DNA from 2 places in the Rhizobium sp. PvP014 genome. Region 1 is predicted to be linked to the other one. Evidence: riboswitches for the same ligand, from Rfam matches in the RefSeq annotation. Region 1 holds a riboswitch; the other holds the start of a gene.

Region 1 (14,541 bases):
GCCGATGTCGCCGAGGTCGCAGGCTGGGTAACCCCGCCGCAGGGTTCGGTCGGCGCGCTCACCCGTGCGATGTTGTTGCGCAACCTGCTGCAGATCGCCGCCGACTAGACTGGTTCACATCAGGAACTGGATATGCAGCCGGCCGTGATGCGGCGATGTCGAGACATGGGCTTCAACGCCGAATACGTCGGCGATCATCTTCTCGGTCAGAATATCGGTGGGCGAACCGCAGGCGACCAGGCGTCCTTCGGAAAGAACGGCGATCACGTCGCAGAACCGGGCGGCGAGGTTGAGATCATGGATCGCGACGACCGTCGTCAGCGGCAGCTCCGAGACACGCCGCAGGATGTCGATCTGGTGCTGGATGTCGAGATGGTTGGTCGGTTCGTCGAGGATCAGCACCGACGGCGACTGTGCGAGCGCCCGGGCCAACTGCACGCGCTGACGCTCGCCCCCCGACAGCGTATGCCAGAACTGCTCGCGGCGATCATCCAGCCCGACGCGGACCAGAGCCTCGGTCACGATCCGGTCGTCCTCTTGCGTCCAGGGCGACAGCGCCGACCGGTATGGCGTGCGTCCAAGCCGGACCACGTCGATGACGGTGACATTTGCTTCGGTTGCCGAATGCTGTTCGACAACGGAAACGCGCCGGGCGAGCTCGCGTCGTGCGAAACCGCTCATCGGCTTTCCGTCGAGCGTGACCTTGCCGGCGGCGGGCGCCCTCAGACCCGCCAGCAGTCGGATCAGTGACGACTTGCCGGAACCATTAGGCCCGATCAGCCCGAGCGTCCGGCCCTCATCGACCGAAACCGTGACGCCATCGAGGATGACCTTGCGTCCGGCAAGCCAGCTCACGGCAGTTGCGGCCAGGACCGGGGCGGATACGGGATCGGATGTCATGCGACCCTCCGTGCCCGATAGAGAATGACGCAAAAGAAGGGAACACCGACCAGCGCCGTCACCACCCCGATCGGCAGGATCTGCGGTGCGATGACGATGCGCGAGACGATATCGGCGAGCACCATGAACAACGCACCGATCAGCGCACAGGCAGGCAGAAGCCGGATATGGCCGGGACCGACGATAAACCGGGCCGCATGCGGAATGACGAGCCCGACAAAGCCGATCGCACCGACCATGCTGACGATCGTCGCTGTCATCAGCGCCGTGACGAGCAGCAGCACCACGCGGACCCGTCGGACCGCGATGCCGAGCGACCGCGCCGCATCCTCGCCGAAGGTAAACGCGTCGAGCGCCCGCGCATGCCAGATGCAGACGATGAGCCCGACGGTCACCACCGATGCGGCGAGCGTCACCTCCGGCCAGCGGACGCCGGCAAGGCTGCCGAGCAGCCAGAACATCACGCTGCGCGCCTGTTCGGCATTGGCAGACGTCGAGACGATGTAGGAGGTCAGCGCATTAAACAATTGCGAGGCGGCAACGCCGGCCAGAATGGTCCGGTCCGCCGTCTGGCGTCCGCTCGACAGCATCACCACGAAGACAAAGGCGATCAGCGCGCCGACAAAGGCTCCGGCGGAAAGCGAGATCGCGCCCGCGCCAAACCCGAGCAGCATGACGCTGACCGCACCGGTCGATGCTCCAGCCGAAATGCCGAGAACATAGGGTTCGGCCAGCGAGTTCCGCAGCAGCGACTGCAGGATCGCCCCCGACAGCGCCAGTCCGGCGCCGCAAAACGCCGCGACAAGTGAGCGCGACAGGCGATAATCCCAGATCACCGCTTCCTGGATGCGCGGCAAGGCCACGGCCGTAAAGCCGAGCCGGTTCGTCACCGCCGCAATCGTCGTCTCCATGGGAATGGTCATCTCACCGATCGCCACCCCGGCAACGATGGCGACGAGAAGCGCTGAGAGCACCAGGAACACGCCTGCGGCACCCAGCGCCCAGCGTCCGATACGGGATCGCGTCACTTGGGGCGCCTGGGCAGGTCGGGCAAATTCGGCTCATCGACGATGGCGGAAACAGGGAAAGATATCATCTCCCGCCGCACCCTAATTCGCAAGGCCGAAGGACTGGATGCCCCGGGCGAGCGTCTCGATGCCCTCGATCGTGCGGATCGTCGGGTTCATCGACTGGGCGTCCATCATCACGAAACGCTTCTTTCTCACCGCATCCAGCTGGCTGACGACGGGATCAGTCTCGAGAAACTTGATCTTCACGGCAGGATCATCCGCGGCATAGCGGCGACGGTCCATGGTGGCGACGACGATGACGGAGGGGTTGGCCTCAGCAATCGTTTCCCAGCCGATCAGCGGCCATTCTTCTTCCGTCGTCACCACATTGCGGGCGCCGATCGTCTCAAGGATATAAGCCGGTGCGCTGTTCTTGCCCGCGATAAAGGCGTCGCCCTTGGTCTCTTTGCTGGAATACCAGAAGACGATCGGCAGGTTCTTTAGCTCAACGCCCTTGATCGATGCGACGGCTGCGGCTTCGCGCTGTTTCAGGTCTGCGATCAGAGCGGTGCCCTTGTCCTCGACATCGAAGATCTTCGAGAGCTCTGAAATCTCGCGGTAGATCAGGTCCATCTTGAACAGTTCGTTGCGAACGCCGTCACCGCCATCGACATTGGTCTTGGCGACGCAATCGGCGGGCGAGACATAGGTGTTGATGCCGAGATCGGAAAACTGCTCGCGCTTGCCGACCGATCCCATCGGCCCGACATGCCACTCGAACTCGGCAGCGACCAGATCCGGTTCGAGACTGACGACCGATTCAAAGCTCGGGTCGTTGTCGGCAAGCCGTTTGATCTTCGAATCCACCTCGGCATAGGGCGCAAGCACCGGCCCGACCCAGACGGCAGTGCCCGCCACCTTCTCGGCCAACCCGAGCGAATAAAGCACTTCGGTCATGCCCTGCCCGATCGAGACGATCTTCTCGGGCGCCTTGTCGAACGTGACGGGGCGGCCGCAATTCTCGATCGTCAGCGGGTAGCTGGTCGGTGCGGCAAAGGCGAATGTGGGAAGTGCCGCAACTAAGGCGGCGATAAGCCCTGACTTCATGTCCTGTCCTTTGGTGATCGGAAAAAAGGGCAGGACGAGGCCGCAGAACGGCTCGACGTCGACATGGCGCACGAGCGCATTGCTTGCGTCATAATCATCTCCCTGCCGGAACCCCTCGTCCGGTGTTGGTTGTCCATGCCACGGCAGGTCTCCTGACTTGCGGCTCGAACGCCTTCCATCGCCTTCCCGATCGGATGATCAGTGGTATCGATGGCTGGCTCGCCGCTTACAGTTGCGAGGGCAGTCGCGGACTTGGCCCGAAAGCCTCACCGCATTCCCTTTTTATCTGCGATTGCAGAACCGTAGCGCCCCAACTGATAGGGAACACGCCGGTGCTTGTCCAGAGCGATCCCCGCGCGATCTCTGCCGTTGCTGAGTGTAATAGTATAACATACCAATTTACGCAACGGTCTATTTTGGATTGGTCGCGACCTTTGTGAGGCGTTCAATTCAGGGATGCTGTACATTAAATCGCGATCACATCGCCCTCACCCTACTCCTGCCTCTTTGGCCTGACAGCGCTCTGGTCTATGACCTTGCGGACAGATAGCCTGCGGGGCGATTCGCCGTCCTTCTGGTATGGGACGACCGGAAGGAGCTGAAGGAGACGAAGATGACGGATATTAAGAGCGGCTTGACCGAATTGAAACCGCAGATAACCGTGATCGGTGTCGGAGGCGGTGGCGGTAACGCGATCAACAACATGATCACGGAAAATCTCCACGGCGTGGAATTCATCGCCGCCAATACGGATGCCCAGGTTCTGGCGACATCCAAGGCGTCGCGCCGCATCCAGCTGGGTGCTCAGGTGACCGAAGGTCTCGGTGCTGGCTCGCTGCCGGATATCGGCCGCGCGGCCGCCGAAGAATCGATCGACGAAATCATGGATCATCTCGCCGGATCGCATATGTGCTTCGTCACGGCCGGCATGGGCGGCGGAACCGGAACCGGCGCTGCGCCAGCGATTGCACGCGCGGCACGCTCTGCCGGCATCCTGACGGTCGCGGTTGTCACAAAACCCTTCTCGTTCGAAGGACACCGCCGCATGAAGACGGCCAACGAGGGTATCGAAGCCCTGCGTGAAGCCGCCGATACGGTCATCGTCATTCCGAACCAGAACCTGTTTCGCATTGCCGACGCCAAGACCAGCTTTGCCGACGCGTTCATGATCGCGGACCGCGTGCTGTTTTCGGGCGTCAGCTGCATCACCGACCTGATTGTCAAGGAAGGCCTGATCAACCTCGACTTCGCCGACGTGAAATCGGTGATGAAGGGCATGGGTCGTGCGATGATGGGAACCGGCGAAGCATCCGGCGATGGCCGCGCGCTGATCGCCGCCGAAGCTGCAATCGCCAATCCGCTGCTCGACGACATCTCGATGAAGGGCGCCAAGGGCGTGCTCATCTCGATCTCAGGCGGTACCGACATGACACTGTTCGAAGTCGATGAAGCTGCGAGCCGCATCCGTGACGAAGTCGAAGCCGAGGCCGACATCGTCGTCGGCGCGATCTTCGACAAGAACCTCGACGGCAAGTTCCGCGTGTCGGTCGTCGCAACCGGCCTCAACGGCAACCAGCAGGGGTCTTCATCCCCGACTGCACAGTACTAAGACCAGTCTCAGCCAATAAAAAAACGCTCCGTGGACATCCGCGGAGCGTTTTTTGTTTGTCGGACCCGAAGCCGGTCAGCTTCTCGGCTTGAGGTTCTCAGGATCGTAGAGCGGCTTGTAACCAACCGCTGCGACTTCCACCGGGAACGCCTCGTTGAAATAATCCACCGTCAGTTTCCGGCCGACCTGGCAATGCGACCAAGGCAGATAGGCGAGCGCGATATTCTTGCCGATGGTCGGGCCGTAGGCGATCGAGGTCGTATAGGAACGCCGTCCGAGTTCATCGATCAGAACCTCGCCCGTGTCCGGATCCATCACCGGCAGCGAGCCGACCGGATAGCGGGCGACACCGGACGCATCGACATTGTCGGTCATCAAGAGCGTGCAGAGCATCGCCGGCTGATGGTCGCGGGCCTTGTATTCGAGATGCTTCGCCTTGCCGCAAAAATCGGCTTCCTTGACCTTTGGACGGGCAAGATCCGCTTCGATCAGGTTGTACTGGGTCAGGAGATCGCCGTTCTGCAGGCGCAGGCTCTTTTCCATGCGGCGTGAGTTGGCATAGGTCTCGACGCCGAAGGCCATCACGCCGGTGGCGCGCAGCGCGTCCCAGACGGCAACGCCGTCTTCGTATTTCATATGCAGTTCCCAGCCCTGCTCGCCCACATAGGAGATGCGGAATGCCGTGACATGCTTGCCGGCGATCTCGATAGGCTTGATCGCGGCGAAGGCGAAGTTCTCGACATTAAGACCATCGGGGTCGGCCACGACCTTCTTCAGCGTCTCGCGCGCGTTCGGGCCCCAGATGCCGATGGTGATGAACTGTTCCGAGACATCGGTGATGGTGACGTCGAGGCCACGATCCTGCGCGACACGCTTCATGTAGAGCAGGTCCCGCGGGCCGGCATCGGCGCCGTTGACGAGACGGCCGCGGTCAGCCAGACGGAAGACGGTGAAATCGGCCCGCACCATGCCCTCGTCGTCGAGGAAGTGGGTGTAGATACCCTTGCCGATATTGCCGTCGCCACCGATCTTGGCCGCACACAGCCATTCGAGCAGCTCGACATGGTCGGGCCCCTCGATATCGACCATGTGGAAATGCGACAGGTTGACGATGCCGCAATCCTCGCTCATCGCCAGATGCTCGGCATTCGACACGCGCCAGAAGTGGCGGCTGTCCCACTCGTTTTCGCGCTTCGGCACCCGGTCGCCGTATTTCTCCAGCAGATGCTCGTTGGCCGCGTAGCCGTGGGCACGCTCCCAGCCGCCGAGTTCCATGAAGTAACCGCCGAGTTCCTGTTCGCGGTCGTGGAACGGCGAACGCTTGGCGCCGCGGCCCGTCGCATAGGGTTCGCGCGGATGAACGGCCGGGAAATAGATCTTCTGGGCCGCCTCAAAGGTGCGCCCCTCGATGAACTCTTCCGTCAGCTGATGCGGATAGAAGCGCGCGTAATCAATCGAGTTGTGGTCGATCTCGGTGCGGCCGTCGGTCATCCAGTCGGCGATCAGCTTGCCATAGGCCGGGCCGTCCTTGACCCAGATGGCAACGCAGTACCACAGCCCGCGCACCTTCTGGCTTTCGCCGCAGGAGGCACCGCCGCCGGCCGACACCTGCAAGAGGCCGTTGAACGAATGCCCTTCGTTATAGCCGAGTTCGCCGAGGATCGGCGTCAGCTCGATCGCCTTTTCCAGCGGCTCGATGATCTGTTCCATGTCGAGATCGCGCTGCGACGGCGACAGCCGCGCTTCGTGCTTTTCAAGAATGTCGCGGGGATGACAGAGGCGCGGATGGGTGGTCTCGTAGTAACCCCACTCGATCTGACCACCCTCGGTCGTCTTCGGATCGCCGGTGTCGCGCATATAGGCCGAATTGCCCTGGTCGCGCAAAAGCGGATAGCCGATTTCCTTGCCGGTGCCTTCGAACTCGTTATAGGGCCCGAAAAAGGTCAGCGGATGATCGACCGGCATGACCGGCAGATCCTCGCCCGCCATTTCGGCAATCAGCCGGCCCCAGATGCCGGCGCAGACGACGACATGGTCGGCCATGATCGTGCCGCGGTGGGTGACGACGCCCTTGATGCGGCCGCCCTCGATAATCAGAGACTGCGCCGCCGTATTGCCGAATACCTTGAGCTTTCCGGCTTTTTCGGCGGCGTCCACCAGCTTGCCGGCGACTGTCTGCGAGCGCGGAATGACGAGACCGGCATCTGGATCAAACAGACCGCCCTGCACCTGATCTTCCTCGATCAGCGGGAACATCGCCTTGATCTCGGACGGCGAGACGTAATGCGCCCGGGTGCCGAAGGCCTTGGCAGAGGTCAGCTTGCGCTTGATCTCTTCCATCCAGGCATCGTCGCCGGTGCGCGCGACTTCGAGACCGCCGATGCGGGCGTAGTGCCCCATCTTCTCGTAGAAATCCACCGAGTACTGGGTGGTCCAGACCGACAGGTAGTCATGGCTGGTCGTGTAGCAGAAGTCCGAGGCATGCGCGGTCGACCCGATATCGGTCGGGACCCCAGACTTGTCGATGCCGACGATATCGTCCCAGCCGCGCTCGACAAGGTGATGCGCGATCGACGCACCGACGATGCCACCGAGCCCGATGATGACGACCTTAGCCTTTTGCGGAAATTCTGCCATTGCATGCCCCAACCGAGTGAAGCCGCGATACTAGAGGGACAGACGCGACAGGTCACCTCAGATTACGACATCAAAAACTGTTGCAGCGCCACGCACGCCCGAAGAGGTATATGAGGAACTTCTTGGCCCCTTTTCCTGTTTAGCACTCGATAAAATGGTAACAGGGGCAATCACATGAAATTCAGAGCATTGAAGGCGGTGACCGCTGTCGGTCTTGCCTGCCTGATGCTGGCGGGCTGCGTCAGCGAAGGCGGCACCTACACCGAGTACCGTTCGTCCGATCGCTACGACCGGTTCAACCGTTACGACGGTCCGAACTACCGTTACCGTCATCACCGCGACCGCGATCGCCACCACGGCCGTCACGACGGCCGCCGGCCCGACCGTGACAACGATCGCCCGCATCGGGACTGGAACCGTGGCGACCGCCCGGAGCGCCCCGGCTACATCCGCAACGACCGCGACGGCCGCAATGATCGGGGTGGTCGCGATGGCCGTGACCGTTCCAGCGGTCGTGGCGGACCGGACCGTTCAGACCGCGGCTCACGCGGCGATCGCGTCGTTGTCCCGCAGAACTAAAGTGATCCGTCATCGACGTGATCTCGTACCATGTATGGCATAAACCAACGGAGGAACTATCCATGAGCATATTCAGCAAGATCAAGGACGCCATCTTCGGCCATCCTGCCGCGGCTGCACCGGCTTCGCCAACAGGCGCCGAGCCGACACCGACGTCCATGGCAACGCCAGAACCTGCTGCGACCACAGCCCCGCCGGTCGGCGGAACAGCCCAGGCTGCGCCGAAGACTGCAGGCGCACCGCCAGTCGCAACTCCAGGCTCGACCTCTGCCACGATGCAGACCGTCGATATCGCACCGGTCCTCGACGCAGCCGTCAAGAAGAGCGGCCAGAAGCTCGACTGGAAGCATTCGATCGTCGACCTGATGAAGGCGCTCGGCATGGACGCGAGCCTTTCGGAGCGCAAGGAACTGGCCGAAGAACTCGGCTACACCGGCGACCAGAGCGATTCCGCCACGATGAACATGTGGCTGCACAAGGCGCTGCTGAAGAAGCTGTCCGAAAACGGCGGCAAGGTGCCTGCCGAACTTCTCGATTAATGGTTTCGGGCGCTCCACTGCAGGCGCCCGAACTTCTATCTGATGAAAACTGCTTGCGATTCCCGTCATCCGGACGGTTGAGACATGACGAAGGCCCGGCTGAGACCGGCTTCCGCGTCATGTCTCAGTAGGCGAGAGACGTACTCCAGAGAAAAATGTCCTGCTGGTCGGTATCCGTCAGTCGATCGGCATCAGTCTCCTCGACCTTCTGCGTCTCGAGCCGTGGCAATGCCGCGGCTTCTTCTTTTCGGTCACCGGCCAACTGCCTTGTCGATCCGAACAGATCGATCCCAAATATCGAAAAGCCGCCACCAATCATCACGCTCTCCATTCCTTCCCGATCTTTGATGTGTAATGTCGCGTCAGAGGGAGTCGTGAACAATATTGCCTGCGAGAACACTGGACTAAATTTAGCCGCGCCAAGGGATAAACGTGCTCCGTTTCCGATGCCTAGGAAAAAGCCCGTTTTTGCAAGCGCAGCGCCTATCGATTTTTGATTCAACGACGTACCGTGCGAGTTTAAAAGAGCGGCCGCGTCTAACCGAAGTGACTGACAGTGACAGCATCGACGACGTCTGAACGGCCTAAACCAACACGATCTTCAATCGCCATTATCGGCGGCGGCGTGACCGGAGCAGCGGTCGCTTTCCATCTCGCGACGGGCCACAAGGCGGACGCCGTCGACATCACCATTTTCGAGCCGCGTGCCGAAATCGGCAGGGGCCTCGCGTACGATACGCGGGACCCGGTGCACCGGATCAACGTCCCGGCAACGCGAATGAGCATACTTCCTGGCGATCCCGAGCATTTTTCGAGATGGATGGAAACGACCGGCTCCGTTGCGGACGATGAGGCGGCATTTCGCGCCGATGGCAACGTGTTTCCGCGCCGGGGCATCTTCGGAAACTATGTCCTGTCCAACCTTCAACCTCTTTTGGCATCAGGAGCCGTCCGCCATATCTGCGCCGCGGTGACCGGCGTCGAAAAGCGGCACGACCAATGGCATGTCACCGATACCACCGGGCAGACGCTGGTTGCGGATATCCTGGTGATCGCTGCCACCCACCCTGCTCCGGTTGCCCCACGCTCCTTGAGACGACTGGCCGAGCATCCGCGCTATGTCGCGGACCCGACAGCGCCGAACGCATTGGCGCCGATCCGGGCCGACGATCGGGTCCTCGTCGTCGGCAACGGGCTGACCTCCGCAGATGTCATCGCTTCGTTGAAGCGTTGCGGGCACAGCGGCAGCATTACCGCCCTCTCGCGCCGTGGCCTGCGCTCGCGCGGACACGCCACCTTTGCGCAGGAACCGTTCGGCGACTTTCTCGACCATCCCGCCACAAGCGCATCCGAGATCCTGCACCGCGTGCGGGCCGCAATCCGGGAAGCGCAGGCGGAGGGTCAGACCTGGCATGCGGTTCTCGACCAATTGCGCTCGCAAGGCGGCGGCATCTGGAAGCATCTGCCGCTCGAGGCACGCCGCCGGATCGTGCGACACCTGCGTCCCTATTGGGACGTCCACCGCTTCCGGATTGCGCCGCAGGTGGAAGACGTGCTCGACGCGGAGGCGGCAGCCGGCAGGCTCGACATCCTCGCCGCAGGCATCGTCGACGTCAGCACCGACGGAGACATCATCGATGTCACCATCAAGCGGCGCGGGAAGAATGGTGTCGAAGTCCACCAGTTCGATGCCGTCGCGGTCACGACCGGCCCCGCCCACGGCAACGTGCTGCAGAGCCAGCAATGGCTGCGGCAACTCCGCGATCAAGGCTTTCTGCACCTCGATCCGACGGGGCTTGGTCTTTCCTGCAACGAGCAGTCCAACGCGATAGACGCGGATGGCAAGTCCGAACCAAAGCTTTTCATCGCCGGACCGCTGGCACGCGGACATTTTGGCGAGTTGATGGGCTTTCCGCAGGTTGCGGAACATGCGCTGCTCGTCGCCGATTCGATTGCAGCAAACCTCTGAGCTCACCGCCATATGGAGCCGGCTGAGAGCCGGCCCCTCGGTTCACTGAAGTCAGCGGCCGGTCACGCGTATCGCGCCTGCTTCGCCAAAACTCTTCTGCACCGCCGCCATCTTGCTCTCAGTGATATCGGCGGAAACCTCGATCTCGCCCTCCAGCGGGCCATCGGTGCGCTCTCCGCCATCATGCGACGCATCGCCACCCGACGGAGCGGATCCGACCGTGTTGTCGGCACCGACGGACTGGATGAAGATATCCGGACGCGAGATACCGTGCTGCTGCACCAGATGTTCGACCGCAAGGTCTGCGGCCGCACGGGTGTCGAAAGTCGCTCGAATGGTTGTCGTGCTGTCGTCAGCCATGAAACTGTCTCCTGTTGCTAAATCACCAGAAGCAAACGCCTTCAAAGCCCGCTTGTTTCCCTCATGCGCAGGAAGCTGGGCAGAGAGCTTGGATATTTGTCGGAAGACTGCTATGTTCTCTTTTTGTTTCCATACGATCCAGCAAACCGCACGCCCGCATGAATGTCACGGCCTCCATATCCACCCGCAAGATCATCCATGTCGACATGGATGCGTTCTATGCGTCCGTCGAGCAGCGCGACAATCCTGACCTGCGCGGCAAGCCGCTGGCGGTCGGCGGATCTGCGGCGCGCGGTGTGGTGGCGGCCGCAAGCTACGAGGCGCGCGCCTTCGGCGTTCACTCAGCCATGCCCTCCGTCACGGCCAAGCGCAAATGTCCGGACCTGATCTTCGTGCCGCCGCGATTCGAGGTCTACAAATCGGTATCCCAGCAGATCCGGGAGATCTTTGCGGAATATACGCCGCTGATCGAACCGCTGTCGCTTGATGAGGCCTATCTCGACGTCACCGAGAACCTGAAGGGCATGGAGATCGCCACCGAGATTGCGCTGGAGATCCGGGCCAAGATCAAGCAGGTGACGGGCCTCAACGCATCGGCCGGCATCTCCTACAACAAGTTCCTCGCCAAGATGGCAAGCGACCTCAACAAGCCGAACGGCCAGGCCGTGATCACGCCAAAGAACGGCCCGGGCTTCGTGGAATCGCTTCCGGTCAAGAAATTCCACGGCGTCGGGCCCGCGACTGCCGAGCGGATGAAGAAATACGGCATCGAGACCGGCGCTGACCTCAAGTCGAAGTCGCTGCAGTTTCTCGCCGAGAGCTTCGGCAAATCCGGACCCTATTTCTACGGCATCGCCCGCGGCATCGACGAGCGCCAGGTGCGTCCCGACCGGATCCGCAAATCCGTCGGCGCCGAGGATACATTTGTTGAGGATATCGACGCCCTCGACCTTGCGACCGCCGAACTGAAGCCCCTTGCCGAAAAGGTCTGGCGCCACTGCGAAGCGCATCGCATTTCGGGCAAGACCGTCACCGTGAAGATCAAATATTCCGACTTCACCCAGGCGACACGCAGCCGCACGGCGTCCCTCCCCTATGCAAGCGTCGCGGAAGTGCTGGCGGCGGCATCCGGGCTCCTGGCTACCGTCTACCCTTTCCGGCGTTCGGTAAGGCTGCTGGGCGTATCCCTCTCTTCGTTGGTCGGCGCCGGGCCGGATGACGTGGAACAACCGCAGCTCGGTCTCGATTTATAATCGACAAGCACACAAAGAGCGCGGCCAATAAGCGTCGACAAGGACTTCGACATGAGCAATCCCACCATCCGCGTCATCGACCTCGAGACCGGCGGCAACGGACCGAACGACGTCTGCGAGATCGGCTGGCAGGATGTGACCCTAGGGGCAGACGGAAGATGGCAGGTCAACGAGGACCGCGGTGCGCTTCTGGTCAATCCCGGCCGTCCGATGTCGCCCGATACGATCGCGATCCATCATATCCTCGACAGCCATGTCGCCGACGCGCCGTTCTGGAAGGATATCGCACCGACTGTCCTGCGTCCCCCGCACCGGATCGAAGCGCTTGCCGCCCATCGCGCCGCCTTCGAACAGCGATACTGTACACCGCGGCTAACGGGCGGCCTGCCCTGGATCTGCACCTGGAAATGCAGCCTGCGGGTCTGGCCCGAACTGCCGCGGTTCTCCAACCAGATGCTGCGCTACCTGCGCATGCCCGAAGGTCTGGTCCACGAGATCGGCCTGCCGGCGCATCGCGCCATGCCTGATGCCTATGTCACGGCGCACCACCTGCGCGACCTCCTCAACGAGGCATCACTCGAAGACCTCCTGGCCTGGAGCAGCGAGCCGGGTCTGCTGCCGCGCGTGCCATCAGGCCCGGATCGCGGCAAAACCTGGGACCGGATCAGCGACGATGCGCTTCGGGACCTCGCCGAAGACCGGGATATCGATATCCGCTTCAGCGCCCGCACCGAACTGACGCGCCGCGGTGAACAACCACAGCCGCCCGTCGTTGACCCGCCGCAGGGAACGCTCCTGTAATCGGTATGGCGAAAACCGGGGTTGGACGATGAGCGAGACGTATCCGGATACACCCGACGGCAAGTATTTCGTCGTCCGCGGCAGGCTCTGGCGTCGAAGCAACCCGGCACTGGACGCCGAGACGCGTCAGGAGCTGGTCTCGGACCTGATGTCGGCACGCCGGGCCGTCCGCGATGCGAAAGGCAAACCCGACGCGATGGCCGAAGCGCGCCGGCGGGTCGACGATGCCAAGGTTCAGCTTGGCGAACGCGGCCCGGTCTGGTGGGATGACGGCGAGCCGGATCTCAACCGGCATATGGCCAAGAACACGCCCTATGCGGATTGGTTCGCGCAACTGAAAGATTGATCTCGCAGGCCCGCATCCCAGATGACGGCTTCGAAGACCTGTTCCAAATCTGGCCCGGAAGGTTCATTGCCCGTGAAGACGCTTCAGCCGCTGATCCTGACAGCCCGTATCGCGGAAAGCGACAAGGCGCCGTTCGATCTCTTGCGGAAAACCCATTTCCCGCCGGACCGGAATTTCCTCGGTGCGCATCTGACGATGTTCCATCGGCTACCGGGCGAATATACGGACCGGATCGTCGAGCACCTCAAACGGGTCGCCGAGGCTGGGTCATCGATCAAAGCCGAGGTCAGCGGCGTCCGCCATCTCGGTGCGGGCGTCGCCTTCACGATCGACAGTGCCGCGCTTCAGGATGTGCGAGCCCGGTTGAAGGAGGTCTTCCTACCATGGCTCGGTCCGCAGGATATGCAGAAATGGCAGCCGCATATCACGATCCAGAACAAGGTATCGAAGGACCGGGCCGACCGGCTGTATCAGGAGCTTCGTGCGGAGTTTCAGCCATACACCATCGAGATTACAGGTGTTGATCTGTGGAAATACCTCGATGGACCCTGGCAGCATGAAACCTCCGCGATATTTGCGGAAGATCGAGACGCCGTTGTTTCCGGTCGCGATCAAAGAGAGCGTGCCCGCGTCCAAAGCCATATCAAGGAATGAAAACTGATGCCCGGAGCGTTCAAATCTATCTTCGTCCTCGCCTTCGATCTCGATGAGAGAGGGCAGACCGTTCCGGCGTTTGCGGTAAGGGAAGCACAAGACGAGACGACTGCGATCGATGAGGCCCGCAAACTCGGCGATCGACATGCCGGCGTGGTAGTCTGGAAGCGCGAGGCATCGCCAGCTATTGGTGAGGAAGGCGAACCGGTGATTATCTTTCAAACCGGAACGATCGGCGATTTCAACTGAGACGCCGGCCCGTCTATGCGGGCCGCAGAAGAATGGCGGACGGTTGCCCGTCCGCCACGAAGCTTACATCTGAACCTTGGCATTGTCGCCCATGTCGGGCTTCGAATTGGAAACGGCGGCGGCCGCCATCTTGATGTAGCTGATGACGGTGCCGGGGCTATCCCAGTATTCAGCTGCTGACGGCGTGATCTTCAGGACGCGGATCGATGGATCTTCCGGGCTGTCCCACCAGGCCTTTGCAGGTGTCGCCCAGAGATCGCGGATCTTCTCGCGATCGTTCTGCACTTCTGCCGTTGCTGAAATGGACACGTATTTCTGGCCCTTGGAATCCGCAAACGCCAGGCAGACGTTCGGGTAGCGCGCGATTTCCTCGTCCTTGTGGCTTGCCACATCCGTCAGGAAGTAGAACGCATTTTCAAGACGCTCCGCATAGGCCGCCATCGGCCGTGCCCGCAGATCCGTACCCGACTGGGTCGTGAGCATGCAAAACCCGATCTTCTCCGCAAGGTCCCAGACCTTCTCGTGTTC
Region 2 (14,541 bases), 840 kb from region 1:
GCCTCTCGAGCGATGAAGGCTCCGGCAGACGCGCAAAAACATTGCCGGGGATCGGCGTATGCGGATAGGAATGCGGGTTGATGCCGGTCGACAGATCGATCCACGGCTCGGGCGCGTGAGGAAACAGCGCGCGCGCCATGGCAAGGTTGCCGCCATGCTGTATCGGACTGCCCAACTCAGAGATCGCCAACGTCATGTTCCTTCTCGCATTCTTCGCACTGATCACCGAGCGCATCGTCGGCTATCCGGACTGGCTGTTCAAACGCGTCGGCCATCCTGTCACCTGGATCGGCGCGCTGATATCCGCACTCGACAGAAGATGGAACCGCGAGGGCGATGATTTCGCCAGCCGCAAACGCATGGGCATTCTCGCGCTCATCGTCCTGATCGGCTGCACCGTCGCTGCGGCACTGGCGATTGCGGCCATCCTCATGCTTTTGCCCTTCGGACCGATCCTTCTCGTTCTTGCAGCAGCCAGCCTGCCTGCCCAGAAGAGTCTTGAGACTCACGTGGAAGCCGTGGCAACCGCCTTGCGCTACAACGGGCTCGACGCTGGACGCAAGGCCGTCTCGATGATTGTCGGCCGCGATCCGGAAAAGCTCGATGACGCCGCGGTTTGCCGTGCTGCGATCGAAAGCCTGGCCGAGAATTTTTCGGACGGCGTCGTCGCCCCTGCCTTCTGGCTCGGCATCGGCGGCCTCTCGGGCGGCGCGGCCTACAAGGCTGCCAATACCGCCGACAGCATGATCGGCCACCGGTCGCCGCGTCATGAAGCGTTCGGCTGGGCCGCGGCCCGGTTCGATGACCTGATCAATCTGCCGGCCTCGCGGCTGACGGCCGCGCTGTTCGTCGTGGCCGCTGTCTTCGTCAAGGACGCCTCGCCCCGCGATGCCATGCGTGCAATCCGCCGGGACGCGAAACATCATCGTTCGCCGAACGCCGGCTGGCCGGAAGCGGCGATGGCGGGTGCGCTTGGCATTGCGCTGGCTGGTCCCCGCAGTTACGGCGGCCAGATGATCGAAGCCCGCTACATGGGAGAAGGCAACCGGACCAACCTGAATTTCGACGACATTACCCGCGCCCTCAAGCTTGCGCGCGTGGCGGATGCGCTGCTGATCGGCCTGTTCGGCATTCTGGCGCTGCTCATCTGGCAATTTTGAGCAATCCGTCGATATCGAGATGCTGCTCCATATGCGCGGCAAGGCGATCGAGAATGGCATCGACATTGGCTTCGTAATTCAGGCCCGACACCGTACCGCCGAGGCGAGACAGCCAGGCCGAACGCTGCCGGTCGTCGGAAAACAATCCGTGCACATAGGTGCCGACCACCCTGCCATCCCGAGACGACGCACCTTCCGGAGTGCCGGCAATGCTCGAAAACGGACGTGAACAGTCGGCGCCGGTGGTATGACCCGTATGCATTTCATAGCCGGCGAAGGATATCCCGTCGGAGCTGACACCCTCGACAGCCTCCAGCCGCTTTGACGCCGACAGCACGGTTTCGACATCGAGAAGCCCCAGCCCTTCCGCCGAACCGGGAGGGCCCTCCGATCCCTCCGGATCCGATATCCGTCTGCCGAGCATCTGGTACCCGCCGCACAGCCCGAGAACGCGCCCGCCGCGCCTGTGATGAGCCGCGATATCCGTATCGAAGCCCGCTTCCCGCAGCGCCGCCAGATCAGCGATCGTCGCCTTGGAGCCGACCAGCAACACGAGATCGCAGTCACCTGGAATGGCCTCACCGCGCCTGACACGGATGAGCTCGACATCCGGCTCCGCTTCCAGCGGATCGAGATCATCAAAATTGGAAATATGCGGCAGGATCGGCACTGCGATACGCAGTTTCGCGCCGGGCTTGCGTGCAAACGACTGGGTCAGGCCAAGCGCATCTTCTGCCGGCAGAAGTGCTGCATCGGCGAAATGCGGCAACAGTCCGATCGACTGCCAGCCGGTAAACGCACCGATCATCCGCATGCCCTCGGCAAACAAGGCCGGATCGCCGCGAAAGCGGTTGACGATAAAGCCGTGGATCATATCAGCGTCATCGTCATCGATGACGAGTTTGGTGCCGGCGAGGCTCGCAATCACGCCGCCCCGGTCGATATCGCCGATCAGAACCACCGGCACATCGGCAGCGCGGGCAAAACCCATATTGGCAATGTCGTTCTGGCGAAGGTTGATTTCGGACGCGCTGCCGGCCCCCTCGACGAGGACGAGGTCTGCCCTGGCTTTCAGGATCTCGAAGCTCTCAAGCACCCGCGAAAGCAGCCTCGGCTTCAGAAGCTGGTATTCGGCCGCCTTGGCATTGCCCTCGACCCTGCCCTGCACCACCACTTGGGCGCCGACTTCGCTTTGGGGCTTCAACAGAACCGGGTTCATATGGACGCTGAGCGGCACGCTGGCCGCCCTCGCCTGCAGGGCTTGCGCCCGGCCGATCTCGCCGCCATCGGCAGTGACCGCAGCATTGTTGGACATGTTCTGCGGCTTGAAGGGCAGGACACTCAAGCCCCGCAGCGTCAAGACGCGGGCAAGCCCGGCAACGACCAGCGACTTGCCCACATCCGAGCCTGTCCCCTGAAACATGAGAGCGCGCGCCACCACCCGTCAGAACTCGATGCCGGCCTGGGCTTTGACGCCGGCCTTGAAGTGATGCTTGACGAGCGTCATCTCGGTCACCAGATCCGCCGCCTCGATCAGAGCCGGTTTTGCATTACGGCCGGTGACGACCACGTGCAGATCCGCCCGGCGCGCCTGTAACTGGGCAACGACCGTTTCGAGATCGAGATAATCGTAACGCAACGCGATATTGAGTTCGTCGAGAATGACGAGGCCGATCGTTTCATCCGCCATCAGTTCGAGTGCCATGCCCCAGGCCTTCTCGGCAGCGGCGATGTCGCGTTTGAGATCCTGGGTTTCCCAGGTAAAGCCCTCGCCCATCGTGTGCCAGGCAATGCGGTCACCGAACACAGCAAGCGCCGGCTGCTCGCCGGTTGACCATGCGCCCTTGATGAACTGCACGATGCCGACGCGGCGGTTGTGGCCGAGCGTCCGCAAGGCCAGCCCGAAGGCCGCCGTCGACTTGCCCTTGCCGGAGCCGGTATGAACCATGAGGAGCCCCTTCTCGACGGTCTTCTCCGCGACTTCGGCATCCTGAACCGCCTTGCGGTTTTCCATCTTGGCGCGGTGGCGCTGCTCGGTGGTCTGATCGATTTCCTTCAACGGACTGCAAGCTCCTTGGACGTGGTCGAAATTTCCTCACCGGCACGGAAACGCTCGCGGATGACGCCGGAAAGCGCGCCGAGAACGGCCCAGAAGACGAGGTTCGTCGCGTAGACGGCATTGACGAACCGCGCATGCAGTTCGATCGGCACCGCGGTGTCATGGGTCGGCGGCAACGGTGCACCGATGATGTGCGGAGCAACCAGCAGGACGACCGCCAGAGCCGCAAGAAGGGCGGAGCGGGTATAGGCAAGCAGCCCGAGGGCCAGGGCGGTGCAGACTGCCGTCGCGATCCACCAGAGCTGCCGCGGTCCGAGTTCGGCGACGGGCATGCCCGGGAGTTCCGGCGGAAGACCGAGGCCGGGTGCAAGGCTGACGGTGAGGAAACCGGCAATGCCGAACATCAACCCGCCGCGCCATCCACCAAACCCGCCGAGTGCTTCGGCAATGGCGATGGCAACCAGCGCAAAACCGATGGCAGAAAGCGCATTGGCCGCAGCCGTGTAGGCAAAGCGCTCGATCCCGTCAGCCGGCGCCCATGCCTCTTCGGCGGGATCATGCTGAGCGGAAGCCGGCGCTGCAGTGCTGGCTACCGTATTCGGAGCTGTGCCATGGCTATGTCCAGCGCCGTTGCCGCCGGCGTGTTCATAGGTCTCCGCTGCGAGAATAAGCGGCACGACGGAAAAGCTTTGCATCACGGTCATCAGGAGCCCGGACAAAAGCCCTGCGATCACCGCCGTGAGGACGATGTTTCGAAACAGCGACATTTAAGGAATTCCTCTTAGTGGCAGGGAAAGGCCAGCGAGTGGCGCGTATCGTGAGCCGCATTGTGCACAGCCTCGATATGCGAAAAGCCGACAAAGCCGACGATGAACAGGCCGAGTATGGCTGTCATGCCAAGAGGAATGATTTTCGATGCGGAAACGCTGGCTGCACCGGCAGCAGAGTTCGTAACCATGGACGTCGTCTTTCTGCCCTCCACCCGAGGACTTTCACTGTGCCTATCGTCTCCGGCAGGTCTCCTGGCTCGCGGATCGAACGCCTCTGACCCGCCTTCCCGGATGTCTCCAGTGGCATGTTGAGCAGAGACTTTCCGCTTACAGTTGCGGGGGCAGCCGCGGGTTTGACGTCAAGATATCGTCGCACCGCATTCCCTTCGATGAGCCCTCTCGGGCACCAAAGACAGGGTCACTATAGACGGTTTCCCCACACGGGCAATCGCCTTTGCGACATTGACACTGCCCTGCGACAAGGCTTAGGTGACTGCGATACGGTCCCTTGCCGGCAACGGTAGGGGCTAAGAGAGAATGCGGTGCGAGCCCGGGATCATCTTTGAGATCCCATGGTTCAATGCCGCGGCTGCCCCCGCAACTGTAAGCGGCGAGCCATCCTGCCACTATGGCCACTGGAGAAATCCGGGAAGGCAGGCGGATGGTGACGACCCGCGAGCCAGGAGACCTGCCGTTCGAAAACATGCCTTTCCGGGCGGGGTGCTCCGGAAAAGCTTCTTTCACTCTGCAGGATAGGCTTGCCTTCCTGTCGTGCACCCCGATGTTATTGACTTGGGCGGTAGTGCGACACGATGGTGATTGACGAACGAAAAGACGAGCGCGACGCGGCCGCAGACGGCCTTGCCGGCGAGCCGGATGTGACGATTTTCGTCTGCACCAATTGTCGCGAGGCATCCGACAGCGAAGCGCGCCCGGGCATCGTCCTGATGGACGCCCTTCGCGAGGCTGCCGCCGGCAAGCCGCTTTCCGTCAAACCCGTCACCTGCCTTGCCAACTGCGAAAAAGGCCCAAGTGCTGCCTTCAACCATCGCTCCGGCTGGTCCTATGTCTTTGGTCATCTGTCGCTCGACACGGTCGAGGACATCTTGGTCGGCGCGATGATGCTGGCTGACGACGAGCGCGGTTTACTTCCCCTTCGCGGCCGCCCCATGTGCCTTCGCGGCAAGGGCATGACGGCCCGCATTCCCCCATTCCAGCACCACGAGGACCTGCCTTCATGAGCGTTTCATTCGACCGCGTTCCCTGCACCGTGATCACCGGGTTTCTCGGTGCCGGCAAGACCACGCTGATCCGTCACCTGATCGAAAACCTCAAGGGCAAGCGCCTCGCGATCATCGTCAACGAGTTCGGCGATGTCGGCATCGATGGCGACGTGTTGAAGAGCTGCGGCATCGAAAGCTGCCCTGACGACAACATTATAGAGCTTGCCAACGGATGCATCTGCTGCACCGTCGCCGACGACTTCGTTCCGGCGATCGACCAGATCCTGGCCCGCGAACCGCGCGTCGACCACATCCTGATCGAAACCTCCGGCCTTGCCCTGCCGAAGCCGCTCGTCCAAGCCTTCCAGTGGCCGGATGTGAAGGCCCGCGTCACCGTGGATGCCGTCATTGCCGTGGTGGACGGTCTGGCGCTTGCGCAAGGTCGCGTTGCCGATGATCACGAAGCGCTGGAAGCGCAGCGCAGCCAGGACAGCTCGATTGACCACGACGATCCGGTCGAGGAAGTGTTCGAGGACCAGATTGCCTGCGCCGATATGATCGTGCTGACCAAGACCGACCTTCTCGACCAGGCATCGCTTGCCGCCGCCAAGGGCCGTGTCCAGGCGCATCTGCCGCGCGCGGTCAAGATCGTGCCCGCCGCAAACGGCGCCGTCGATCCGAGCGTGCTGATCGGTCTCGGCCTTGCCGTCGAGGACGATATCGAAAACCGCAAGACCCATCACGACGATGAGCTGGATCACGATCACGACGATTTCGACAGTTTCGTCATCGATATTCCAGCCGTTGCCGATGCGGACGAACTCGCTGCCCGCATTTCCGCCACGGCGGAAGCGGAAAACGTGCTGCGCATCAAGGGGTTTGTCGACGTCGCGAACAAGCCGATGCGCCTTCAGGTGCAGGCTGTCGGTTCACGCGTGAACCACTATTTCGACCGCGCCTGGGGTGCCGGCGAGACCCGCCAGAGCCGCCTCGTCGTGATCGGCGAAAAGGGGATGGACCGGGCTGCGATCGAAAAGATGCTGGCGGCATAAGAGGGCTGTAGAAGGAAAACGATGCATATTCTCGCCACCACCTCGTCGTCGCTCGACGACCTGATCGAGCCGGTCGACCTTAACCAGTCGCCGGCGGATGTGGTGGTGCTGTCTTTTTCCGGCAGTGACCTCAACGGCATCGCAGCGGGTTGGAGTAATGGCAAGGCGAGCCTCTGCCTTACCAATATCTCCGACCTGCGCCATCCGATGTCCGTCGATCTCTGGCTCGAAAAGACCGCGGCCCATGCGCGCTTCATCCTCGTGCGCATTCTAGGCGGCTACGATCGCTGGGCCTATGGCGCCGATCAGTTGTCGCGGCTGGCGAAGCGCAAGAAGATCCCGCTCGCAATGCTGCCGGGCGAATGCAGCATCAGCGATGACCGCCTGGCCGCTGCCTCGACCGTGCCCGATGCAACGCTGATGGACGTTCTCGCCTTCTTCCGCGAAGGCGGGCCGGACAATATGCAGCTTCTGGCGCGCCGCCTGGATGCCCTGGCAAACGGCGATACGCAAAGCTTGCCGACCCCGACGCCGATGCCGAAGCGGGGCTTCTACAAGCCCGGCCACGGCATCTCGACCGGCGAGGAGCTTCTGGCTGGCTTCCCGCCCCATGCGCAGCGGCTGCCGATCCTGTTCTACCGCTCCACCTTGCTTGCCAACGATGCAGCACCGATCGACGCGATGTATGAAGCACTTGCCGCCCGCGGTTTCGCACCGATGCCGATGTTCGTCGGCGGCTTGAAGGATGCAGAAACCATCGGCTTTGTCGAACAAGCGATCGCAGAGCTCGATCCGGCGGCCATTCTCACCACGACAGCCTTTGCAAGTGCGACCGACGACAACGGCGACACGATTTTCGACCGCTCAGGGATTCCCGTCTTCCAGCTGGTCACCGCAACGACTCGGCGGGACGGATGGATGGAAGGCCGCCGCGGCCTCAACCCTTCTGATCTTGCCATGCATGTCGTGCTGCCGGAACTGGACGGCCGCATTCTCGCCGGCGCGATCTCGTTCAAGGCCGGCGACAAGACGGCCGATCTCATCAACCAGCCCGAACCTGACCGTATCGAACACGTCGCAGACCGGATCGCCGCCTTCCTGGCCATGAAGACTGTGTCCCGCGCCGAGCGAAAGCTCGTCATCCTGATGCCGGATTATCCGAGTGCGCCGGGCCGCACCGGTTATGCCGTCGGCCTCGACGTGCCGCAAAGCGTTCTCACGATCCTCAGCACGCTATCGACAGCCGGCTACTCTATTTCCGATATCCCGCAAACCCCGCGCGCGCTTCTGGATCTTCTGGCCGCCAGGACAGTGCAATATCCGCTGGCAACCTACAGCCCTTCAGCTGGCATTGATTCCGCCTGGGGCGAGCCCGCAATGGATGCGGATCTGGAAGACGGTGCCTACCGTTTCCGCGCCGCGCAATTCCGCAATGTCACGGTGGCGCTTGCCCCGGACCGCGGCCGCGATGCAGACCGCCGCGCCGACTATCACAGCCCCGACCTGCCGCCGCGCCATGCCCTCAATGCGTTCGGTCAGTGGATGCGCGATGCCGTAGGAGCCCATGCGATCGTTCATGTCGGCGCCCATGGCACGCTGGAATGGCTGCCGGGAAAGACAGTGGCGCTATCGAAAGACTGCTTTCCGGAACTCGTAACCGGCGGCCTGCCGGTCATCTATCCGTTCATCGTATCCAATCCCGGCGAGGCGGCGGTTGCTAAGCGGCGCATTTCTGCGGTCACCATCGGTCACCTGCCGCCGGTTCTGGCCGGTGCGGGCCTTTCGGTTGAGCAGACGAAATTTGAGCTGCTGGTCGACGAATACGCGCAGGCCGACGGGCTCGATCGGCGCCGCCGCGACCGGCTGGCGAAACTGATCGTCGAGACTGCGGCCGACTGCGGACTGGCATCCGAGGCCGGCATCACAAGTGATGACGACCCCGACACCGCACTCAGCCGCATCGACGCGTTTCTCTGCGACCTCAAGGACTTCGCCATCAAGGATGGCCAGCACGTGTTTGGTGAAGTCGCCGACGGTGACGACGATCCGCTGCGGATCGCCAGTGCCGGAACCGAAATGCAGGCACTGATCGATGCGCTAGATGGCCGGCATATCCGCCCCGGACCGTCGGGCGCACCCGCCCGTGGCCGCCGCGACGTGATGCCGACCGGGCGCAATCTCTACCCCAGCGATCCGCGCACCCTGCCGACCCCGACCGCCTTCGAACTCGGCAAGCGCGCCGCAGACGAGATTTTGCGCAGATACCTGCAGGACCATGGCGACTGGCCGAAAAGCCTCGTCTTCGACCTCTGGGGCAGCGCTTCACTTCGAAGCGGCGGCGAGGAAGTGGCGCAGGTTCTGGCGCTGATGGGTGCCAGACCCGTCCAGGACGCCGCAACCGGCCGCGTCACCGGTATCGAGGTTCTGGCGCCAGCGACGCTTGGACGCCCGCGTATCGATGTGAGCCTTCGAATTTCAGGCCTGTTCCGTGACATGTTTCCGGCACTGATCGCACTTCTCGATGCCGCCATGCGGGCGATTGCGGCGCGCGAGGAGGCCCCGGGCGACAATCCGCTGGCGGAAGACGCACAGACGCTCGGCCACGTGCCCCCGCGCATCTTCGGCTCGGCCCCCGGCACCTACGGTGCCGGCATAGAGGAAAAGCTTGCCGACGGCAGCTGGGGCGAACGCGAGGAACTCGGCCGTCTCTATCTCGACGCTACCAGCCACGCATTCGGCGGTGCCGATGGCGATGGCATTCACGTTCCCGGCGGGTTTGCCGAGCGGATCGGCAGCGCCAACCTGCTTGTCCATACCGGCGACGATCCCGGCCGCGATCTTCTCGACGGGTCCGCCGACGTTGCCTTCATCGGCGGCTTTTCCGCAGCCGTCGCGGCACTTGGCGGCAAGGCGGATGTGATCGCGCTCGATACGACCGATCCGCAGAAGCCGAAAGCCCGCTCCATCTCCGAGGCCGTGACCCGGGTCGTGCGCGCCCGTGCCGTCAACCCACGCTTCATCGCCGGCCAGATGCGCCACGGTCCCCGCGGTGCAGCCGAACTGGTCGAAACCGTCGACCGGCTGATCGGCTTTGCCGAGACCACCCACGCCGTTCCGCAATCGCTGATTGATGCGACCTATGACGCCTATCTGGGTGACGAAAAAGTCCGCGACTTCCTGTTGTCCCAGAACCCCGAAGGCGCCCGCTACATGGGCCTGCGGTTCCGCGCGGCGCTCGATCGCGGTCTCTGGCATCCGCGCCGCAACGCGGTGGATGCCGAGTTGGAAATGCTGGCAGACGACTGCGAAAGGCTGGTCGCATGACAGCACTCGCACGCGACCCAGCCGAACCGGACATGAGACGCGGCGCCTGCCCTGCACTCTCTGCGCCGATGATGACGGGCGACGGCCTGCTTGCGCGCGTGCCGCTGACCGCTGCAATCGCGCCGGAGCAACTGGCCGATCTCTGCCGCCTGGCAATGCGCCACGGCAACGGCATGATCGACATTTCCGCCCGTGGCAACCTGCAGATCCGCGGCTTGAGCGAAACCTCTGCGCCGCAGCTCGAGGCCGAGGTCCGGGCGCTGGACCTGCCGCTGCGCGATGGCCTTGCCGTCGACGTGCCGCCGCTTGCCGGTGAGGACGCCACCGAGATCGCCGATCCGCGCCCGCTGGCAGACGCAATCAGAGACCGCGACCGCGACATCCAAGGCCTTGCGCCAAAGACATCTGTCATCGTCGATGGTACGGGTCGCCTGACACTGTCCGGGCTGATCGCTGATATAAGGCTGGTCGCCGTGGAGGCGGATAGCGAAATCCTCTGGAAGATCCTGCTCGGCGGCACCGAAGCTTCCGGGCGTGTTTTCAACGTTTTACGTGAAACAGAGGCCATCGAGGCGACCGTCTCTCTTCTCGAAAAGCTCGCCTCGCTTGGAAGCGATGCCCGCGGTCGTGACCTCGCTTCAGGTCTACCTGCCAACGATTTTACTGCCGCAACCATCTCCCCTTTCACGCTGCATGCCCTTTCAAGCGGCACGTTCGCGACCGGCCTAGGCCCGGCATTCGGCCAGACCCATGCCGGAAACATGATTGCCCTCTGCACGGAAGCCACACGCCTGGACATCCGCACCGTCAAACCGGCGCTCGATCATTCGCTCCTGTTCTTCGGCAGCGAGACCGCGTGCCGCACATTGACGGCATTTGCCGCAGACACCGGTTTCGTGACGTCGGCTGCCGATCCGCGCGGTCATATCGCTGCCTGCACCGGACGCCCGGCCTGCCGTTCCGGCACCATTGCCACCCACGAGATCGCCACGCGCGCTGCCACAGAATGCGCCGATCTGCTGGACGGCTCGTTCAAGCTGCATGTGAGCGGCTGCCCTAAGGGCTGCGCCCATCCGCAAGCAACGGCACTGACGCTGTGCGGTATGCCGGATCACGTTTCGCTGCTTGCCTCGGCGAAAGCGAGCGGCCAACCCTTTGCTTCCATCGCGTTTGCCGATACCAACGCCACGCTTCGCCGCCTTGCCGCTCTCGTTCGATCGGAACGGCGCTCGGGGGAAAATTCCGCTGCCTGCCTTGCCCGGATCGGTCCGGACCGGCTTTGCCAGGCGGCCATACCAGGATGACCATGACCAGTTACGACTATATCCACGAAGGCGATGCGATCTATCTGAAGTCCTTTGCGATCATACGCGAGGAAGCCGACCTTTCCGCATTTTCGGAAGAGCAGGCGGATGTCGCAGTCCGCATGATCCACGCCTGCGGCCTGGTCGAGGCGGCCGAACATTTCCGCTTCTCCGACGACTTCGTTTCTGCAGCCCGCAATGCGCTGCTGGCCGGCAAGCCCATCTATTGCGACGCATTCATGGTGGCACAGGGGGTAACCCGGGCAAGGCTTCCGGCCGACAACGAGGTGATCTGCACGTTGCGCGACAGCCGCACGATTGAACTCGCCAAAACGATCGGCAACACGAGATCGGCAGCGGCACTGGATCTGTGGGACGCGATGGAAGGTTCGGTGGTCGCCATCGGCAATGCGCCGACGGCCCTGTTTCACCTGCTGGAACTGCTGGATGCCGGTGCACCACGCCCCGCCGCGATCATCGGCATGCCGGTCGGCTTCGTCGGTGCAGCCGAATCCAAGGAAGCCCTGATGGAATCGACGCATGGCATTCCCTATGCCGTGGTGCGCGGCCGCATGGGCGGCTCGGCCATGACGGCGGCCGCCGTCAACGCGCTGGCGAGGACAGGCCTTTGAACCCCAAAAGTATAAAGGGCAGACTGATCGGCGTCGGCACCGGGCCGGGTGATCCGGAACTGATGACGCTGAAGGCCGTGCGTGCCATCAATGAAGCGGATGTGCTGGCTTTCTTCTGCAAGAAGGGCTCCTCCGGTAACGGCCGCACCATCGTCGACGCGCATATCCGCCCGGGCACGATCGAGCTGCCGCTCGTCTATCCGGTCACGGTCGAGACCCACAAGGACGAAGCCGACTACAAGACGCCGATCAACGATTTCTTCGATCGGTCGGCCGAAGAAGTCGCAGCTTACCTCGATGCCGGAAAGACCGTCGCGGTTCTGAGCGAAGGAGACCCGCTGTTTTACGGGTCCTACATGCATCTGCATGTCCGGCTGAAGGATCGCTACGAGGTGGACGTGATTGCCGGCGTCACCGCAATGTCCGGCTGCTGGTCGATGACGGGCCTGCCGCTGGTGCAGGGAGACGATATCCTGAGCGTGCTTCCCGGCACGCTGTCTGAAGAAAAGCTGATCGAGCGTCTCGCCGATACCGATGGCGCCGTGATCATGAAGGTCGGGCGCAACCTGCCGAAGATCCGCCGGGCGCTGGCCGCAGTCGGCAAGCTTTCAGGCGCGCTCTATGTCGAACGCGGCACCATGGCCAACGGCGCCTCGGAGCGACTGGAAACCCGCGACGAAAGCCCTGCTCCCTATTTCTCCCTCGTGCTCGTTCCCGGATGGACCAATCGTCCGGGGCCCGATCATGGAGCGGCAGAATGACGGGATCGCTGACGGTCGTCGGCCTTGGGCCCGGCAATCCGGACCAGATCACCCCGGAAGCGCTTTCGGCGGTTGCGTCGGCGACCGATTTCTTCGGCTACTTCCCCTATATCGACAGGCTGAACCTGCGACCGGACCAACGCCGCCATGCCTCTGACAATCGCGAGGAACTGGCACGCGCCAAGGCGGCAATCGACATGGCGGCCAAAGGCGGCAAAGTCTGCGTCGTCTCGGGTGGAGATCCCGGCGTCTTCGCCATGGCAGCGGCCGTCTGTGAGGCCATCGACGAGGGCCCTGCAGAATGGCGCGACATCGATATGTCCATCGTTCCGGGCGTCACCGCCATGCTGGCGGTTGCCGCCAAGGCGGGTGCGCCTCTCGGCCATGATTTCTGCGCCATCTCGCTCTCTAACAACCTGAAACCCTGGGCCATCATCGAAAAGCGTCTCGTCGCCGCGGCAACGGCCGGCTTCGTCATGGCCTTCTACAATCCAATCAGCAAGGCGCGGCCGCATCAGCTGGACGAAGCCTTCGATATCCTGCGCGCCAACCTGCCGGGCACGGTGCCGGTCATCTTCGGTCGCGCCGCCGGCAGACCTGATGAGGCGATCCGGATCGTGCCTTTGGCAGACGCGAAGGGCGACATGGCCGACATGGCGACCTGCGTCATCGTCGGCACGGCCGAGACCAAGTTGATCGAAAGAACCGGCAACCGGCCGCTCGTCTATTCGCCGCGCTTCCTGCGGGAGAGCGTCCAGTGACGCACCCGGTCGACCAGCGCGTCCACGCTTGTGGCAGACGGCACATCCGGAAGCTCTGGCCGGTCGATCAGGATGACGTCTATGCCAAGCCGCCGTGCAGCGCTGATCTTGGCCACACTGGCACGACCGCCACTGTTCTTGGAAACGATCAGGTCGATGCCGTGCTCTTCGAGCAGCCGGATCTCTTCGTCCTCGGAAAACGGGCCACGGGCAGTGATATAGGTCACATCCGGCAGGTCCAGCGGCGGATCGACCGGATCAACGCTGCGCACCAGGTATCGATGCTGTTTTCTCACTTCGAACGGCAGGAGTTCCTGTCGGCCGAGCGTCAGGAAAACCTTGCGCGGGGCAATGTCGAGCGCTGCGACCGCGGCCTGGATGCTGCCCACCTCCTGCCAGCGATCGCCGTCCTGACGCAACCAGGCGGGACGGCGCAAAGCCAGGATATCGACGCCCGAGGACGCCGCGGCCTCGGCCGCATTGCGGGAAATCTGCGCCGCGAACGGATGCGTCGCGTCGATCAGCAGATCCACGCCCTTCTCACGGATGAAGGCATCGAGGCCGACAGCACCGCCGAACCCGCCGATCCGCACGGGCACTGGCTGTTCCGCCGGCGCTTTGGTGCGGCCTGCAAGCGAAACAAGGATCTGGTATTCCGGGTCGGTCGCCAAGCGGCCGGCCAAGGCCTTGGCCTCGGTCGTCCCGCCCAGAATGAGGATGGAGTAAGTCAAGTTGCCTCCTGAATCAGAGATGAGAGCTTTAAACCAAAGCCGCTGGCTGTCCATCGTCGGCATCGGCGAGGATGGCGTGAAGGGTCTCGGCGACAATGCCCGCGACACGATCGCGGCCGCCGCATTTGTGTTCGGCGGAAAGCGGCATCTGGAACTCGCCGCATCCCTCATCACAGGCGAAGCGCGCCCATGGCCGACGCCCTTCGATGCCGCCATGCGCGATGTCGTCGCGCTGCGTGGCCGCAACGTCTGTGTTCTTGCCTCCGGCGATCCCTTCTGCTTCGGCGTCGGCGCAACCCTGTCACGCCATGTGCCGGCGGACGAATTTATCGCCTATCCGTCCTCGTCCGCATTTTCGCTCGCAGCGTCCCGTCTCGGCTGGCCGCTGCAGGAGATCGAGACGGTTTCGCTCCACGGTCGCCCACTGGATCTCATCCGACCGCTTCTGCACCCGGGCCGGCGCGTGATCGCGCTCACGTCGGATGAACGCGGCCCTGCGGAACTGGCGGCGCTCCTGACGGAGAGCGGCTTCGGGAAGTCGCAGCTGACCGTGCTGGAAGCGCTCGGCGGCCAAGCGGAGCGAATCCGCGTGGTGCAGGCGGACGGATTTGCATTGCAGGATATCAACGTGCTGAACGTCGTCGCGATCGACGTTGCTGCAAACGGTCCGGCGCGCATTCTGCCGCTGGGCTTCGGCCTTGATGATGCCCTGTTCGAGCATGACGGTCAGATCACCAAACGCGAGATCCGGGCCTTGACGCTGT

Evidence for each region. Region 1 has a riboswitch for cobalamin ahead of J3A65_RS13430 (ABC transporter substrate-binding protein). Riboswitches for the same ligand answer to the same signal wherever they lie in the genome.
Region 2: another riboswitch for cobalamin. It lies ahead of J3A65_RS17430 (DUF1636 family protein); the one in region 1 lies ahead of J3A65_RS13430 (ABC transporter substrate-binding protein).

What each region holds. Positions count from the first base shown of each region.
Region 1 covers NZ_JAGIOT010000002.1:1,818,491-1,833,031, forward strand. Annotated here, with positions in the region: gene J3A65_RS13415 (tetrahydrofolate dehydrogenase/cyclohydrolase catalytic domain-containing protein) at 1-108, shown strand, start outside; gene J3A65_RS13420 (ABC transporter ATP-binding protein) at 115-900, opposite strand; gene J3A65_RS13425 (iron ABC transporter permease) at 897-1,928, opposite strand; gene J3A65_RS13430 (ABC transporter substrate-binding protein) at 2,010-3,017, opposite strand; cobalamin riboswitch at 3,142-3,337, opposite strand; gene ftsZ (cell division protein FtsZ) at 3,631-4,626, shown strand; gene J3A65_RS13440 (FAD-dependent oxidoreductase) at 4,702-7,263, opposite strand; gene J3A65_RS13445 (hypothetical protein) at 7,438-7,842, shown strand; gene J3A65_RS13450 (DUF3597 domain-containing protein) at 7,905-8,381, shown strand; gene J3A65_RS13455 (hypothetical protein) at 8,506-8,883, opposite strand; gene J3A65_RS13460 (FAD/NAD(P)-binding protein) at 8,938-10,350, shown strand; gene J3A65_RS13465 (hypothetical protein) at 10,402-10,710, opposite strand; gene dinB (DNA polymerase IV) at 10,869-11,963, shown strand; gene J3A65_RS13475 (DNA polymerase III subunit epsilon) at 12,015-12,764, shown strand; gene J3A65_RS13480 (hypothetical protein) at 12,793-13,110, shown strand; gene J3A65_RS13485 (2'-5' RNA ligase family protein) at 13,183-13,764, shown strand; gene J3A65_RS13490 (hypothetical protein) at 13,771-14,013, shown strand; gene J3A65_RS13495 (pyridoxamine 5'-phosphate oxidase family protein) at 14,077-14,541, opposite strand, start outside.
Region 2 covers NZ_JAGIOT010000002.1:2,659,051-2,673,591, forward strand. Annotated here, with positions in the region: gene cobD (threonine-phosphate decarboxylase CobD) at 1-196, opposite strand, end outside; gene cbiB (adenosylcobinamide-phosphate synthase CbiB) at 195-1,160, shown strand; gene J3A65_RS17410 (cobyric acid synthase) at 1,144-2,601, opposite strand; gene cobO (cob(I)yrinic acid a,c-diamide adenosyltransferase) at 2,605-3,219, opposite strand; gene J3A65_RS17420 (CbtA family protein) at 3,216-3,986, opposite strand; gene J3A65_RS17425 (CbtB-domain containing protein) at 4,001-4,177, opposite strand; cobalamin riboswitch at 4,214-4,415, opposite strand; cobalamin riboswitch at 4,474-4,700, shown strand; gene J3A65_RS17430 (DUF1636 family protein) at 4,802-5,230, shown strand; gene cobW (cobalamin biosynthesis protein CobW) at 5,227-6,264, shown strand; gene cobN (cobaltochelatase subunit CobN) at 6,286-9,588, shown strand; gene cobG (precorrin-3B synthase) at 9,585-10,892, shown strand; gene J3A65_RS17450 (precorrin-8X methylmutase) at 10,895-11,524, shown strand; gene J3A65_RS17455 (precorrin-2 C(20)-methyltransferase) at 11,521-12,285, shown strand; gene J3A65_RS17460 (precorrin-3B C(17)-methyltransferase) at 12,282-13,046, shown strand; gene J3A65_RS17465 (cobalt-precorrin-6A reductase) at 13,010-13,777, opposite strand; gene cbiE (precorrin-6y C5,15-methyltransferase (decarboxylating) subunit CbiE) at 13,797-14,541, shown strand, end outside.